Regions from separate parts of the Agarivorans sp. MS3-6 genome, predicted to be linked through region 1. Evidence: predicted binding sites of a transcription regulator. Region 1 holds the regulator's gene; the other holds the start of a gene.

Region 1 (8,054 bases):
AATTGTCGAGCAGCGTATGCAAGCGCTAGGTATTCGCCATATTTACCAAGGCCAGCAAGACAAGATGGTGGCTTATCAGCAAATGCTTGAGCAACTAAAGATAAGTGCTAACGAAGTTGCCTATATCGGCGACGACGTGGTTGATACTCCAGTGATGCTCGCATGCGCCTTAGGCGTGGCAGTTCAAGATGCTCACCCTTTGTGCAAGCAAGCGGCCGACTATATTACCGTGACACCGGGCGGATATGGCGCAGTTCGTGAGCTTTGTGATCTAATTTTGCAGGCAAAAGGTCAGCTAGAGAATGCCCAAGGCATGAGTGTATGAACAAGCCTACTTGGTTTTTCGGACTGCTATTTGTTGTTGCCATCGTGCTTTGGCAACTCAGCCCCTCAGAGGACGAGCAAGTAGCCGCCAAGCGAGAAGCCAGTAAACCTAATTTTGTTGCCGAGCAGCTATACAGCATTAGCTTTGGTGAAGATGGTGCGCCACGTTATCGCATCTACGCTGAACAGATGGAGTTTTTTGAGCAACTAAAACATACCACCTTCTCTAAACCGAAAATTTTGGTTTACCCAGACCCAGCACAACCCATATGGCAAATTGTAGCCGATCACGCTACAGTACTGCAGCAGCAAACTGTCACCTTAAATGACAATGTAGTGATCAAAAATTTGAGTCGTGGCGAGTATGTTCGCGACCTTATTACCGAAAGATTGGAAATCGATCTGCAAAGTGAAACCATGAGCAGCGATCAACCTGTTACCGTTTATGGCCCCTCATACGAATTGTATGGTGTTGGCATGGATGGTGATTTAGCCAACGAAATAGTGACTTTATTAGATGATATCGAAGCGGTTTACCATAACCCACAAGAGTAAATTAGGCCTATTGGCCAGTTTGTTATTTCTGTCTTGGGGAGTTCAAGCACTTGAAGACGACTTCAATAAGCAGATTATTGTTGATGCCGACCGCCAACAGGTCAATATTAAAGAAAACCGAGTCACGTTTTACAGCAATGTGATCGTCACTCAGGGCTCGATTAAAATGCATGCTGCAGAATTAAGCGTGATCGGCAGTGAAGACAAAGGCAGCGAAGTCATGATCGCCAAGGGCGAACCGGCTACTTTTTATCAACTGCTAGATAGCGGTAAACCTATCGAGGCGGAAGCGAACGAGGTTCGCTATGATCTTAAAACCCAAACACTGACCCTCACGCAAAATGCTCAGTTAAAACAAGAAGAGAGCTTAGTGAAAGGGCAAATGATCAAATACAGCATCGATAAGCAAGAAATGGTAGCCCAAGGCGATGAAAATAGTCGTGTCACTACCATATTTCTGCCGAAACAACTTGAAGAGATTTCACCGAAGAGTAAACCGCAAGAATGAGTACCCTAATTGCTGAAAACCTAGCGAAAAGCTATAAAGGTCGCAAGGTTGTCAAGAATGTAAGCTTACACGTTGAAACGGGTAAAATCGTCGGCTTACTCGGCCCAAATGGTGCGGGTAAAACCACTACTTTTTATATGGTTGTTGGCTTAGTACCTCGCGACCAAGGCCGCATACTAATTGATGACGATGACCTGTCTAGCACGGCGATGCATACTCGAGCCCGTAAAGGCATTGGTTACTTACCACAAGAAGCATCGATTTTTCGTCGTTTATCTGTAGAAAAGAATATTCTCGCGGTTCTCGAAACACGTAAAGACCTTGATAAAGAGCAACAAAATGGAGCGCTTGACGACTTATTAGAAGAGTTCCATATTGGCCATATTCGCAAAAATTTGGGTATGAGTTTGTCGGGTGGAGAACGTCGCCGAGTAGAAATAGCACGAGCCTTGGCAGCTGCACCAAAGTTTATTTTGCTTGACGAACCCTTCGCTGGAGTAGATCCTATTTCAGTGATTGATATAAAAAAAATTATCGAACACCTGCGCGATAGAGGCCTTGGAGTACTGATTACCGATCACAATGTGAGAGAAACCCTCGATGTTTGTGAACATGCCTATATCGTTAGCCAAGGCGAATTGATAGCCTCAGGGAAGCCCAAAGAGATACTTGAAAATGAACATGTGAAACGAGTTTATCTCGGCGAGCAATTCAAGCTATAGTTAAAGTGTATCTAGAAAAATATAATAAGAAGAAGGAACAGCGGTAATTAATGAAAGCATCTTTGCAGTTGCGTCTTGGTCAGCAATTAACCATGACACCTCAGTTACAACAGGCCATACGCTTACTTCAGCTATCAACGCTGGATTTACAGCAAGAGATTCAAGAGGCACTGGAAAGTAACCCACTTCTTGAGGCGGATGAGTCGCAGCCAAGCGACAGTGACTCAGTTGAAAAGTCGGCCAATGAAAGAAGTGATGAGGCGGAAAACAGCCAGCCTGAAGTTGACTCTAGCCAAATTGAAGCCGGTGATGCCATTTCCCAAGACACGGTTGCTGAAGACCTACCCGTTGATTCAACATGGGATGATATATATAGCGCCAGTTCAGGCCCTGCGAGTTCAGGCTCTGCTAGTGGCGGCGAAGACAACGACATGTTGTTTCAAGGCGAAACCGTCGACTCCTTACAAGACCATCTATTGTGGCAAATGCGTTTAACTCCCTTTAGTGAAGTAGATCAAGCCATCGCATTAGCGATTATTGATGCGGTTGATAACTCAGGTTACCTCACTCAAGACTGTGACCAACTACTTGAAGGCTTACGCTCCAGTGATAATAACGCACTAGATGTAGAATTAGACGAAGTAGAAGCGGTGCTAAAACGTATTCAACATTTTGACCCCGTCGGCATTGCTGCTCGCTCCTTACAAGAGTGTTTAATGATTCAATTAAGTCGTTTTGCTGAAGAAACACCTTGGTTGAAAGAAGCCAGAGAGGTCGTATCAAATCATATCGACGTATTGGCCAACCGCGATTTTCGTTTATTAGCTCGCAAAACCAAACTCAAAGAAGAACAGCTACGCGAAGTAATGCGCTTAATCCACACCCTTGAGCCACGCCCCGGCAATGCGGTAGAACCGAATCAAGCGCAGTATGTTATTCCCGACGTATCCGTTATAAAACGCCAGGGCCGCTGGGTAGTAGAATTAAACCCGGATGCCATGCCTAAACTACGTGTCAATTCTCACTATGCGTCTTTGAGCAAAACGTCAAATGCTACCGATACTCAATTCATTCGCAGCCACCTACAAGAGGCAAAATGGTTCATAAAAAGTATTGAGAGCCGTAACGAAACCTTATTAAAAGTATCCAACTGTATCGTTCACCACCAACAAGCATTTTTTGAATATGGTGCTGAAGCAATGAAACCAATGGTGTTGAACGATGTGGCTGAAGCAGTAGAAATGCATGAATCGACCATTTCTCGGGTGACAACCCAAAAATTTATGCATACTCCCCGCGGAATTTTCGAATTAAAGTATTTTTTCTCTAGCCACGTGGCTACAGACGGAGGTGGGGAATGCTCATCTACCGCGATTCGCGCACTCATTAAGAAACTGGTTGCTGCCGAAAATACCAACAAACCACTCAGTGATAGCAAGATAGCTGACATTTTGGCAGATCAGGGGATCAAGGTGGCGAGGCGCACGATAGCAAAATATCGTGAGTCTTTAGCGATTCCACCTTCTAACCAACGTAAAAGCCTTATATAACGGCCACAAAAGGGGACAAGATATATGCAAATTAATCTTACTGGACACCACGTAGAAATTACTGAATCACTAAAAGAATATGTCCACACTAAGTTTGCCAAACTGCAACGACGTTTTGAACAAATCAACAATGTTCACGTCATCCTCAACGTAGAAAAGCTCAATCAAATTGCCGAAGCTACCTTGCACCTTAATGGCGGAGAGCTGTTTGCCACTGCAGAGCACTCTGATATGTATGCCGCCATTGATAGCCTCATTGATAAACTTGACCGCCAAGTTATTAAACACAAAGAAAAATTAAACAGACATTAGCCAAAGTAATGCAAATAAATAAAGTACTAAATTTGGACTGTACGCTTAGTACAGTCCAATGTTCCTCTAAGAAGCGCGCATTGGAACTGATAAGTGAACTCGTCGCTAAACAACTTGATACCAGTGCTCAAACTATTTTTGAAAGCCTGTTAAACAGGGAAAAAATGGGCAGCACCGGAATTGGCCAAGGTATCGCTATTCCTCACGGCAGAATCGACAATCAGCACCAAGCTACAGCGGTTTTTTTACGCTGTGACCCTGCTATTTCCTTCGATGCTATTGATAATAAACCGGTTGATCTTGTGTTTGCGCTGTTGGTTCCAGAAGACCAATGTAAACAACACCTTAATACCCTTTCTCAAGTGGCTGAGAAACTCAACGATAAATTAGTATGTAAACAACTTCGTAACGCACAAAGTGATGACGAATTGTACGACATCATGGTAGCCTAATACTCTAATTGTAGTTAGAGGTTATCATGGAATTGATTATCGTTAGCGGACGTTCAGGCTCTGGCAAAACGGTCGCCTTAAGGGTATTAGAAGATTTAGGCTATTACTGTGTAGATAATCTACCCGTTTTACTCTGGCAACCCTTAATAGATAACTTAAGTAGTTATCCTAAAGTGGCGATTAGTATCGATATTCGTAACCTGCCCGATGAGCCCTCACCGATTGGGCAATTGATTCGTTCGATTGGCCCTGACGTAAAGCTCCTCAGCCTCTTTCTCGACGCTAAAGACGAAGCGCTAATTCGTCGTTACAGTGAAACCCGCAGAGTTCACCCGCTCAGCCAAAACAACTTGTCGTTAGCCGAAGCTATTGAGGCAGAAACAGAGCTATTAGCCCCTATTTCACGCAATGCTGACTTACGTATCGATACCTCTCGCTTGTCGGTGCATGAACTTAGCGGCCTGATCCGCTCGAGAGTGACGGGTGATCAACAACAACAACTAATTTTAGTGTTTGAGTCCTTTGGTTTTAAAAATGGCGTACCCAGTGATGCGGATTACATGTTTGACGCGCGTTTTTTGCCTAACCCGCACTGGCAAGAAGAGCTTCGCCCCCTAAATGGTTTAGATAAACCCGTTCAGGACTATCTGTCTAGCCAAGCCTTAGTCGGAGAATACATTCAGCAGATCACCGATCTGTTAAATTCTTGGTTGCCCCACTTAGAAGCTAATAATCGAGCATACCTAACCATCGCCATCGGCTGTACTGGTGGCCAACATCGTAGCGTTTACGTAGCAGAGCAGCTTGCCGCAAACTTTTGTAGTAAACGTAAAGTACAACGTCGTCATCGCACTTTGGAACATAAGCTTGAAGCTCACTAGACAAGTCATCGTAAAAAACAAACTCGGCTTACACGCTCGCCCTGCGACTAAGCTTGTAGAACTCGCTCAGCAGTTTGAGGCTGAGGTAAGTATTATAGACGGAGAGAAAACGGCGTCAGCTGCCAGCGTAATGGGCTTGCTCGTATTAGCCAGTGCGCAGGGTAATACTTTGACAATTATCTCGGAAGGAAAAGATGCCGCCGCCGCGATGAATGCTATTCAAGGTTTGATTGAAGCCAATTTCGACGAAGAATAAGTTAAGGCATAAATAGCCGCACACTAAGCACGCTGCAAAGCTTGCTACTCATCACAGTAGGGAACACTTATGCCAGAAGAGATGGAGTTAAACCCTAACCAGCACAAACGATTACAGGAGCTAAACCAGGCTCTAGATAGCGGTATGTTTGTGCACGTTAGGCGCACACTTCATCAAATGCCCCCATGTGATGTGGCTTTATTACTCGAGTCCAGCCCACCCGCAGGACGTAAAGTACTATGGCAACTCACCGACCCTGAGCAACACGGCGATATCCTCGAAGAGCTAAACGAAGAGGTGATGGAGGGGGTGCTTCAGCTAATGGCTCCAGAAACCCTCGCCGCCGCCGCTGAAGGAATGGATACAGATGACATTGCTTATGTCTTAAGAAGCCTTCCAGATAGTGTTTATCAAGAAGTACTGCAACAGATGGATGGCCAAGATAGGCACCGTGTAGAAGCAGCACTCGCCTACCCCGAGGATACCGCGGGGAGCATTATGAATACCGACACCATCACCCTAAGGGCTGATGTCAGTATTGACGTGGTACTACGCTATTTACGATTGCGTGGCGAACTACCAGAAACCACTGATACCTTATATGTGGTAAACGAACACGATTTACTGCTAGGTGATATTCCCCTTTCTACTCTACTGACGGTAAATCCAAATGTCAGTGTTCGCGAAGTGATGGACAGTAATGCCGAAACTATCCCAGTGGCAATGGATGAGTCAGATGTCGCCGTTTTATTTGAACGCCATGACTGGATTTCAGCCCCGGTAGTTGATGAAAAAGGGCAACTACTGGGTCGAATAACTATTGATGATGTGGTTGATATTATTCGTGAAAATACCGAGCGCACCATGATGAGCATGGCAGGTATGGATGATGATGAAGATACTTTTGCCCCAGTGATAAAAAGTACTCAGCGACGTACCGTTTGGCTTGCCGTTAATTTATGCGCCGCTTTAGTCGCCGCATCAATCAGTAATATGTTCGAATCCACCCTCGAACAATTAGCCACCTTAGCTATTTTGATGACCATTGTACCCAGTATGGGAGGGATCGCCGGTAATCAAACCCTCGCCCTGGTCATCAGAGGGCTAGCCGTCGGACATATTGGCGAGGGAAACTCGCGTTGGCTGATTGGTAAAGAAGCCGCGATTGGCATGCTAAACGGCATGATTTGGGCGCTGGTTATATCGGTAGTGGTTACCCTATGGAAGGGCGATTGGACCTTAGGAGTGATTATTGCCGGCGCGATGTTTATCAACATGTCGCTAGCGGGTTTAGCTGGAGTAACGATTCCCTTATTGATGAAAAAATTTAACATAGATCCGGCTCTAGCCGGCGGTATGGCTCTCACTACGATTACTGACGTAGTGGGTTTATTTTCATTTTTAGGTATGGCTACACTGGTATTAGGCTAGGAGAACTCCCCTAGCCTTAAGCTATACACTTAACTACCCGCTATTTTCATAGCAGAAATTAATACTGAGCCAGTCTGAATAGTACTCTCTTTATCAAAGTCGTCAGCAATGGCGACAATATTGGCAAACATCTCAGGTAGGGTGCTGGCCACGGTTATTTCTTGTACCGGAAAAGCAATTTCACCATTCTCTACCCAAAATCCAGCAGCGCCTCGCGAGTAATCGCCGGTCACGGTATTAACCCCCTGGCCCATCAGCTCTGTGACTAATAAGCCGGTTCCCATTTCTTTTAATAACTCAGCACGACTCACGCCGCTGTTTTTTACTAACCAATTATGAATACCGCCCGCATGACCGGTACTTTGCATGCCCAATTTACGCGCAGAGTAGCTGGTTAATAAATAGGTCTCTAAGGCGCCATCAGCAATGATATGCTTCGCCGAAGGTGCCACACCTTCACTATCAAAAGGCGTACTAGACAGCCCTTTTTTGATAAATGGGTCTTCATAAATTGACAACCAATCTGGGAATAGTTTTTTGCCCAAGCTATCTAATAAAAACGAGGAACGACGATAGAGGTTTCCGCCACTAATTGCCCCTACCAAATGACCAAACAAACCCGCTGCGACATCTTGGTCAAACACCACCGGCACCTCACAGGTTGAAATCTTCCTGCTACCTAAGCGCGCCAAGGTTTTTTCAGTCGCTTTAGCGGCGATTTGTTCGACACTATCGAGATCAGCAAAATCACGCGCCACGCTGTAGGCATAATCACGTTGCATGTCTTTATCGCCGGCAATGAGCATACAGCTTAGGCTATGGCGGCTGGTTGGGTAGCCTTCGACAAAGCCATGGCTGTTACCGTAGACTTTTACGCCATAGTGACTATTGATATTGGCACCATCACTGGATTTAATTTGCGGGTTGCGCAAGGCGAGCTCTTCACAGCGGTTAGCAATCTCAATAAAACGATCGGGCTCTAAAGGATGAGGGTGGAACAAGGATAAATCAGGGATATCTTTAGCCAGCAATTGCTTATCGGCTATGCCAGCAGCTTTATCCG
Region 2 (8,054 bases), 1.1 Mb from region 1:
CCAACCGGTCGCTAAACCTTGCCCCGATTGCGGTTGGAAATTACTGGTACTGAAGAAAACGGCAGCCGGTAAGCGAGAAGTGTGTCCGCAAAAAAGTTGTCGTTATAAGAGTGCACCGCTGGTAGAGAGCTAAGCGAGCGACTTTCAGCAAGCAAATAAAAAAGGAGAATGAATATTCTCCTTTTTTGTTACCGAGCCGCCGAGTTAAGCCTCTACGTCTAACTCTTTTAGCTTACGTGTCAGCGTGTTGCGACCCCATCCTAGTAAACGTGCAGCTTCTTGTTTATGACCGTGAGTGTGTTCCAATGCGGTTGTAAGCATGATTCGTTCAAAGTCGGGCATAGCTTCACCTAGAATATCAATTTGACCCGATACCAGTTGCTGTGACACCCAGCTTTTTAATAGCGAGCGCCAGTTCCCTTCAGCGCTGTCTTCTTGCTCGGTGGTGACGGGCTTGCTAAGTTCTGGCGGCAAGTCATTAGGCAGTACTTCCTGACCACTTGCCATCACCGTTAGCCAACGACAAACGTTTTCTAACTGCCGAACATTACCAGGCCAAGCTAATTGCATCATGAAACGCTGGGTATCTTTGTGCAGTAACTTACTTTCTACATTTAGTTCTTTGGCCGCTTGGCTTAAAAAGTGATTGGCTAGCGCTGGAATATCTTCTCGGCGTTCACATAGTGACGGAAGATGAATGCGAATTACATTTAGGCGGTGAAATAAGTCTTCGCGAAAATCACCTTCGGCGACCTTTTTCTCAAGATTCTGGTGAGTCGCGGCAATGATTCTTACATCAACTTGTACTGGTGAATGCCCCCCTACTCGATAAAATTGCCCGTCAGCTAAGACCCGTAATAAGCGGGTTTGAATGTCTAAAGGCATATCGCCGATTTCGTCTAAGAATAAGGTGCCGCCGTTGGCTTGCTCGAAACGACCATGACGGATGTTATTCGCCCCAGTAAACGCCCCTTTTTCATGACCGAATAGTTCTGATTCGATCAGATCTTTGGGAATGGCCGCCATATTGAGCGCAATAAAGCTGCCGCTAGCGCGTGGGCTATGTTTGTGTAGTGCATGTGCCACTAACTCTTTACCGGTACCCGATTGACCGTTAATTAGCACCGAAATACTCGAGCGAGACAAGCGACCAATGGCGCGGAAAACTTCCTGCATCGCAGGCGCTTCGCCAATAATTTCGGGGGCCGGTGAGCTAGGCTTATTATTACCCTTATTGCCTTTTTGTTCGCGAGACACGGCCACGGCGCGTTCGGTTAAGGCGACTGCTTCGTCAATGTCGAAGGGTTTGGGTAGGTATTCAAAAGCGCCGCGTTGGTAGGCGTTTACCGCTGAGTCTAGATCTGAATGGGCGGTCATAATAATTACCGGCATATCAGGGTGATGGGCTTGAATTTTTTCTAGTAGAGTTAAGCCATCCATGCCAGGCATACGAATGTCTGATATCACCACATCTGGCTGCTCATAATCCAATTGCTGTAGCATCATTTCACCATCGGCAAAACTTAGGCAATCATAATTTGCTGTTTTTAAGGCTTTTTCTAGCACCCACCGAATAGAACTATCGTCATCGACGACCCATACTGTTGCTGCCATGTTAATACATCCTTAACGTCTTAATGGAAGATGAATGGTGAACTCGGTATGACCCGGCCAACTGGCGCATTCTATCTTGCCTTTATGCTGATTTATTAAATTTTGAGCGATCGATAAACCTAGACCGGTACCCCCTTCGCGGCCAGTAACCATGGGGTAAAATAGCGTGTCTAATAGCTCAGTGGGAATTCCTGGTCCGTTATCTATTATTTTTATTTCTGCTGCTAACCTGAAACGTTGGCCTGCGATAGTCGCTTGATGGGCGGTACGGGTAATGATGTCTATTCTTCCCCCTTTACTGGCCAAGGCTTGTGTCGCATTTTGTACAATATTAAGGAAAGCTTGTAATAGTTGCTCGTGGTCCATTTCAAAATCGGGAATGCTGGGGTCGTAGTCCCGTTCAACCACGATACCTTTGGGTAAATCTAAGTTTACTAATTGGCGAACCTTCTCTAGCACCGAATGTACGTTATGCATTTCATGTAAGCCTGGCCGTTGTGGACCCAATAAACGATCTACTAGCTTTCTTAGACGGTCGGCTTGTTCAATAATGATACCGGTGAACTCTTTCAGCTCTGGGTTAACCAATTCTTTTTCTAATAGCTGCGCCGCGCCGCGTAAGCCCCCTAAGGGATTCTTTATCTCGTGGGCTAAGCCACGAACTAATTCTTTGGCGGCCTGCTGCTGGGCATGCTGGTAAAGTTCTTGGGATATTTTCTTCTGTTGACCGATGGCGCGCATTTCTAACATTAATAAGTAGCTGCGCTCATGTTGAATTCGAGTAGCGGATAGCTCTACAAGTACGTGATGACTATCGAATACTAAGGTGACTTCATTGTCGGTAAAGCTTTGACCCGAGCTGCATACGCTGTCTAATTTACTTAAATCTAAAGAGCTATGTTTCACTTGAAATGCTAATGGTTCATCAATTAAACGTTTAGCGCTTTGCCCCAACAGTTGCTCTGCTGTTGCATTGACGTATTGAATCTTGAGGCCAGCATCAAGTAATACAATGGCGGTTACTTGGTTTTCTAGCACTAAACGTTCGAGCCCTGAAATCTCTAACACCACTCTCTCCTGAAAAGGTTGCACCAATACGGTGCTTCTGCACTGAGTTTACCCTTATGCAGCAGAGAGAAACAACTTATCCTCCAGCTGCAGCGCCATTTGCATTAGCACGGTGCAGAAATACGGTTATTGGATTAGATGATGCAAGTTTCTTGCCTGAACTATCAACAAGCTGCACTTGAATGGAATGTGCACCACGATCGATATTGGTGAGTTGGAAATAACCCACATTGGTGATTTGTCCTTGAGGCACGCCGTCTAGCACCAATTTGTAGCCCATTCCGTTTAGTGGCACCGGATTGGCGCTGGCACTAATGGATATTTTCCCTTCATTATCACGAATTGTTTGCTCATGACTGGGGCTGGTAATACTCACTTGGTATTTAATCGGCTTTTCCGCTTTTTTCAGCGGCGCGCGTGGTGTTACCAAGGGCCCATTTGTTGCGGGTGGAGCGACATCGACTTTTAATTCTTTGGCTCCTGTTTGAGGGCGATCAGAGAAATGAGTCACCCCATCTTTGTCTACCCATTGATATACCGTATTGGCCGCGTGAGCATTTATAAGTCCTAAACCAGCCATTAAAAAGATTGCAAACCACTTGCTCATTTTTGTTCCTCCATTCTACTTACTTAAAATGGGCAAAAACTCATTGAAAAGCAATAAAAAAACCCGCTTTAAAGCGGGTTTTATATGCCGTGTAACGTTTTGTTTATACGCTGTAGTACAATTCGAACTCAACTGGGTGAGTTGTCATGTTAATGCGTTCAACGTCAGCAGATTTCAATGCGATGTAAGAATCAATGTAATCATCGCTGAATACGCCGCCAGCCGTTAAGAATTCACGGTCAGCATCTAGGCAAGCTAGTGCATTTTCAAGTGAAGTTGCCACTTGTGGAATTGCTGCTGCTTCTTCTGCAGGTAGGTCGTACAAATCTTTATCCATAGCGTCGCCAGGATGAGTTTTGTTTTTGATCCCGTCAAGGCCAGCCATCAACATTGCAGAGAATGCTAAGTATGGGTTTGCTGTTGGGTCAGGGAAACGTACTTCGATACGACGTGCTTTAGGCGAAGGTACTACAGGAATACGAATAGACGCAGAACGGTTACGCGCTGAGTAAGCTAGCATAACGGGTGCTTCGAAGCCTGGTACTAAACGCTTGTACGAGTTAGTCGATGCGTTAGCAAAAGCGTTAATCGCTTTCGCGTGTTTGATGATACCGCCAATGTAGAACAATGCAGTTTCAGATAGGCCACCATATAGGTCACCAGCAAACAAGTTTTCGCCGTCTTTCCAAATTGATTGGTGAACGTGCATACCACTACCGTTATCACCAACAACTGGCTTAGGCATGAAGGTTGCTGTTTTTCCGTAAGCGTGAGCTACGTTGTGAACAACATACTTAAGCACTTGAGTTTCATCAGCTTTTTCAACAATAGAGTTGAAAAGCGTTGCAATTTCGTTTTGGCCAGCAGTCGCCACTTCGTGGTGATGCGCTTCAACAGTTTGACCCATTTCTTCAAGTACTAAACACATTGCTGAACGTAGATCTTGTGAAGAATCAACTGGCGCTACTGGGAAGTAACCACCTTTAACGCCTGGGCGGTGACCGGTGTTGCCATCTTCAAAGTGCTTGTCTGAGTTCCAAGATGCTTCATCCGCATCAATTTTGTACATAGAACCTGACATGTCAGTTTTGTATTTAACATCGTCAAACAAGAAGAACTCAGGCTCAGGACCAAAGTAAGCAGCGTCTGCAATACCTGTCGAACGCATGTATTCTTCAGCGCGCTTAGCAACCGAGCGAGGGTCACGGTCGTAACCTTGCATTGTTGCAGGCTCTAAAATGTCACAGCGAATGTTTAGAGTATTTTCTTCTGTGAACGGGTCTAAAACAGCAGTAGCAGGATCAGGCATCAATACCATGTCTGATTCGTTAATGCCTTTCCAGCCAGAAATAGAAGAACCATCGAACATCTTGCCGTCGGTGAAGAAATCTTCGTCAACCTGGTGAGATGGGATAGATACGTGTTGTTCTTTACCTTTAGTATCGGTAAAGCGTAAGTCAACAAATTTAACCTCTTGCTCTTTAAGCAAAGCTAAAACTTCTGCAGACATGTTTTTAACCTCCGGTGTCATCAAAATTGATGGTTCAATCGATTTGAATTGTAATAATTGCGAATTTATCACTGCTGTGTTGCATCTAGCGAAAACTGTGCCAATGCATAAGCTATTGAAACTTATGGTTACAATGGGCGTTAGCGTCAATATGGTGCAATTGATTGCACCCTTATGGTGCTAATCTTGTCCGTTTTGGTGCAAGTAGTTTTGGCAGTGAACATCATACCTTAAATACGCAGAGGAAAAACCGTGATCAACTTAAAACTATGAGAATTTGTCGTTTATATGTACAATAGCCCACTTTTTGATTTTACCTCATTATATAAAGGGCTAAACGCCGTGCTAGATAAGTTAAGAAACATCGCCATTATTGCTCACGTCGACCACGGGAAAACCACCCTGGTAGACAAACTATTGCAGCAATCAGGAACGTTAACCACCCGTGGCGATGCTGAAGAGCGAGTCATGGACTCTAACGATATTGAAAAAGAACGTGGTATTACTATTCTTGCAAAGAATACTGCGATCGAGTGGCACGATTACCACATCAACATCGTTGATACTCCTGGACACGCCGACTTTGGCGGTGAAGTTGAACGCGTAATGTCTATGGCAGACTCTGTGTTGCTGTTGGTTGATGCGCAAGAAGGTCCAATGCCGCAAACTCGCTTTGTAACTCAAAAAGCATTTGCGCAAGGCCTTAAGCCAATTTTGGTTATCAATAAAATCGACAAGCCTGGCGCTCGTCCTGACTGGGTTATGGATCAAGTTTTTGATTTGTTTGATAACCTTGGCGCGACCGATGACCAGCTAGACTTTAAAGTGGTCTATGCATCAGCCATCAATGGTTGGGCGACCATGGATTTAGACAATCCTTCAGACAATATGGAACCACTATTCCAAGCGATTGTTGATAACGTTGCTCCCCCTGCTGCGGATCCAAGCGGTGATTTCCAAATGCAAATTTCACAGCTTGATTACAACTCTTACGTTGGTGTTATCGGTGTAGGCCGTATTACTCGTGGTAGTGTTGTACCAAACCAACAGGTTACTGTGGTAGGTGCTGACGGTAAGAAACGTAACGGTAAAATTGGCTTAGTATTAAGTTATTTAGGTCTAGAGCGCCAAGAAACGCAAAAAGCGGAAGCCGGTAACATTATCGCTATTACTGGTTTAGGTGAATTAAAAATCTCAGACACCGTGTGTGATACTAATAACGTTGAAGCGTTAAAACCGTTAAGCGTTGACGAACCTACCGTTAACATGACTTTCCAAGTAAACAACTCTCCGTTTGCAGGTAAAGAAGGTAAATTTGTTACCTCGCGAAATATTCTAGAGCGTTTACAGAAAGAAATGGTGCACAACGTTGCATTACGTGTTGAAGAAATGGACGATCCGGATAAATTCCGCGTATCTGGCCGTGGTGAGCTTCACCTAGGTATCCTTATCGAAAACATGCGTCGTGAAGGCTTTGAGCTTGCTGTATCTCGCCCAGAAGTAATTCTTCGCACAGTAGATGGTAAGTTAGAAGAACCCTATGAAACAGTCACCATTGATGTTGAAGAAGCGCATCAGGGTAGTGTTATGGAGCAAATGGGCCTACGTAAGGGTGACCTTACTGATATGGCACCAGATGGTAAAGGCCGTGTACGCATGGACTTCCTAATGCCAAGCCGTGGCTTAATGGGCTTCCAAACAGAATTTATGACACTGACTTCTGGTTCTGGTTTGATTTACCACACCTTCGAATGTTACGGCCCACACAAAGGCGGTACTATTGGTCAGCGTCAAAACGGCGTATTGATTTCAAATGCTACCGGTAAAGCACTGACTTACTCTTTATTTAACTTACAAGACCGCGGTCGCCTGTTTGCTAAGCACGCGGATGAAGTATACGAAGGTCAGATTGTGGGTATTCACACTCGCGAAAATGACTTAACCGTAAACTGTTTGAAAGGTAAGCAGCTGACTAACGTACGTTCTTCTGGTACTGATGAAGCACAAACGCTAACGCCACCTATCGTATTAACCCTAGAGCAAGCTTTAGAGTTTATTGATGATGATGAGTTAGTTGAAGTAACGCCAGAAAGCATCCGTATTCGTAAGCGTTTGCTAACAGAAAACGAACGTAAACGTGCTGGTCGCCCACCAAAGGCACCATAAGTTAGCGTTTAAAGGTTGATGTTAAAAAAGGCAGCTTAGGCTGCCTTTTTGCTTTAAATAGCCTCGCTAAGCGCGCTGGTATCGTTTGTTTGCTCAAAACGAAAAGCTACGTTTGGTTTAAAACTGTGTTCAATTAGGGTCAACAAGGGTTGAAAAAGCACGGGCAGCTGCTGTTGGAAATGCTCTATAGTGACGTGATAAGCAGCGCGAATTCCGTGGTAATCGATGTTTGGGCTGATGCGAGTCATTTTAATACCTAGTAGGGATAAACTGCGTGCCAAGCGAGGTTCAACCATTAGGTAAGCATGTTTAATACCGCTTTGTTGAGCGACAACCGAAGCCGCGAGGTAAAGGCTCATGCTGATATAAGGAAAGGTTCTTAGTTCTTTCTCGCTAAATGGGTTAATGCCGATCCCTACCGGGTTTGCGCCACCACCATTATCAATTTTACGACGACGAAAACGGCTATCTAAGGCGACTCTAGACACCTCACAAATACTATCTGGCGAAAAATTATTGGGATGAAGTTGGGGGTGATTTATTGCTAAACCACATGCGTCTAACAGCGGTAGGGATTGCGTGCTGCTAGGGCTGATTAGTCTCAGACAACCGGCATCTAAGCCACTATTTAAGTGCTGCACATGGCAATATTGAGAATGACTATCGTATTGATCGGTTTCCATTTTTGAAGTATTGCTCGGCTCAAAATGAAATTCTTCGCAATATACCCTATGGCGCAATTGATATATGCGCTGTATTTCACGCTCGCTGGTTGCCAAGCCGGCTTGAAAATAGCGTTGGTAACGTTGAGCCAATTCTTCGCCTTGACCTTGCTGTGCTTGTTGCTTAATTTCCGGCACGATGGTGCGCAGTATTGGTGGCGCTGCGCTGCTAATGGTTTGATTGCTCACATTAAAACCTAGATTAATCCCTTAAACGACTAGGCGATGCTATCGCTTACTCACTATTTATAAGTTTGCCAATTAAAGGGGGTATTGTCTTTTTAGTCACCTTTTTTAGAGTTTTGTTTGATTAAACTGTGCGGTGGTTCTGCTTATTGGCTTTGAAAGCCTTGGTCATAAACTTAAT

The links. Region 1 encodes sigma-54, which starts transcription at its own class of promoters, with help from an activator protein. Its sites were predicted from a motif close to GTTGGCACGNNNNTNGNNT; they were not measured.
Region 2: glnA (glutamate--ammonia ligase) is a predicted target of sigma-54. The motif match lies at 4,886-4,904, and genes of this name have one in related genera.

Annotation. Positions count from the first base shown of each region.
Region 1 covers NZ_CM134202.1:3,082,955-3,091,008, reverse strand. Annotated here, with positions in the region: gene kdsC (3-deoxy-manno-octulosonate-8-phosphatase KdsC) at 1-325, shown strand, start outside; gene lptC (LPS export ABC transporter periplasmic protein LptC) at 322-879, shown strand; gene lptA (lipopolysaccharide transport periplasmic protein LptA) at 890-1,387, shown strand; gene lptB (LPS export ABC transporter ATP-binding protein) at 1,384-2,109, shown strand; gene ACVFI8_RS14135 (RNA polymerase factor sigma-54) at 2,160-3,659, shown strand; gene hpf (ribosome hibernation promoting factor) at 3,684-3,971, shown strand; gene ptsN (PTS IIA-like nitrogen regulatory protein PtsN) at 3,980-4,423, shown strand; gene rapZ (RNase adapter RapZ) at 4,450-5,304, shown strand; gene ACVFI8_RS14115 (HPr family phosphocarrier protein) at 5,291-5,560, shown strand; gene mgtE (magnesium transporter) at 5,630-6,991, shown strand; gene pmbA (metalloprotease PmbA) at 7,021-8,054, opposite strand, start outside.
Region 2 covers NZ_CM134202.1:1,953,103-1,961,156, reverse strand. Annotated here, with positions in the region: gene ACVFI8_RS08825 (DNA topoisomerase family protein) at 1-133, shown strand, start outside; gene glnG (nitrogen regulation protein NR(I)) at 205-1,614, opposite strand; gene glnL (nitrogen regulation protein NR(II)) at 1,627-2,682, opposite strand; gene ACVFI8_RS08810 (DUF4124 domain-containing protein) at 2,759-3,289, opposite strand; gene glnA (glutamate--ammonia ligase) at 3,393-4,799, opposite strand; gene typA (translational GTPase TypA) at 5,142-6,965, shown strand; gene ACVFI8_RS08795 (PEP-CTERM/exosortase system-associated acyltransferase) at 7,019-7,876, opposite strand.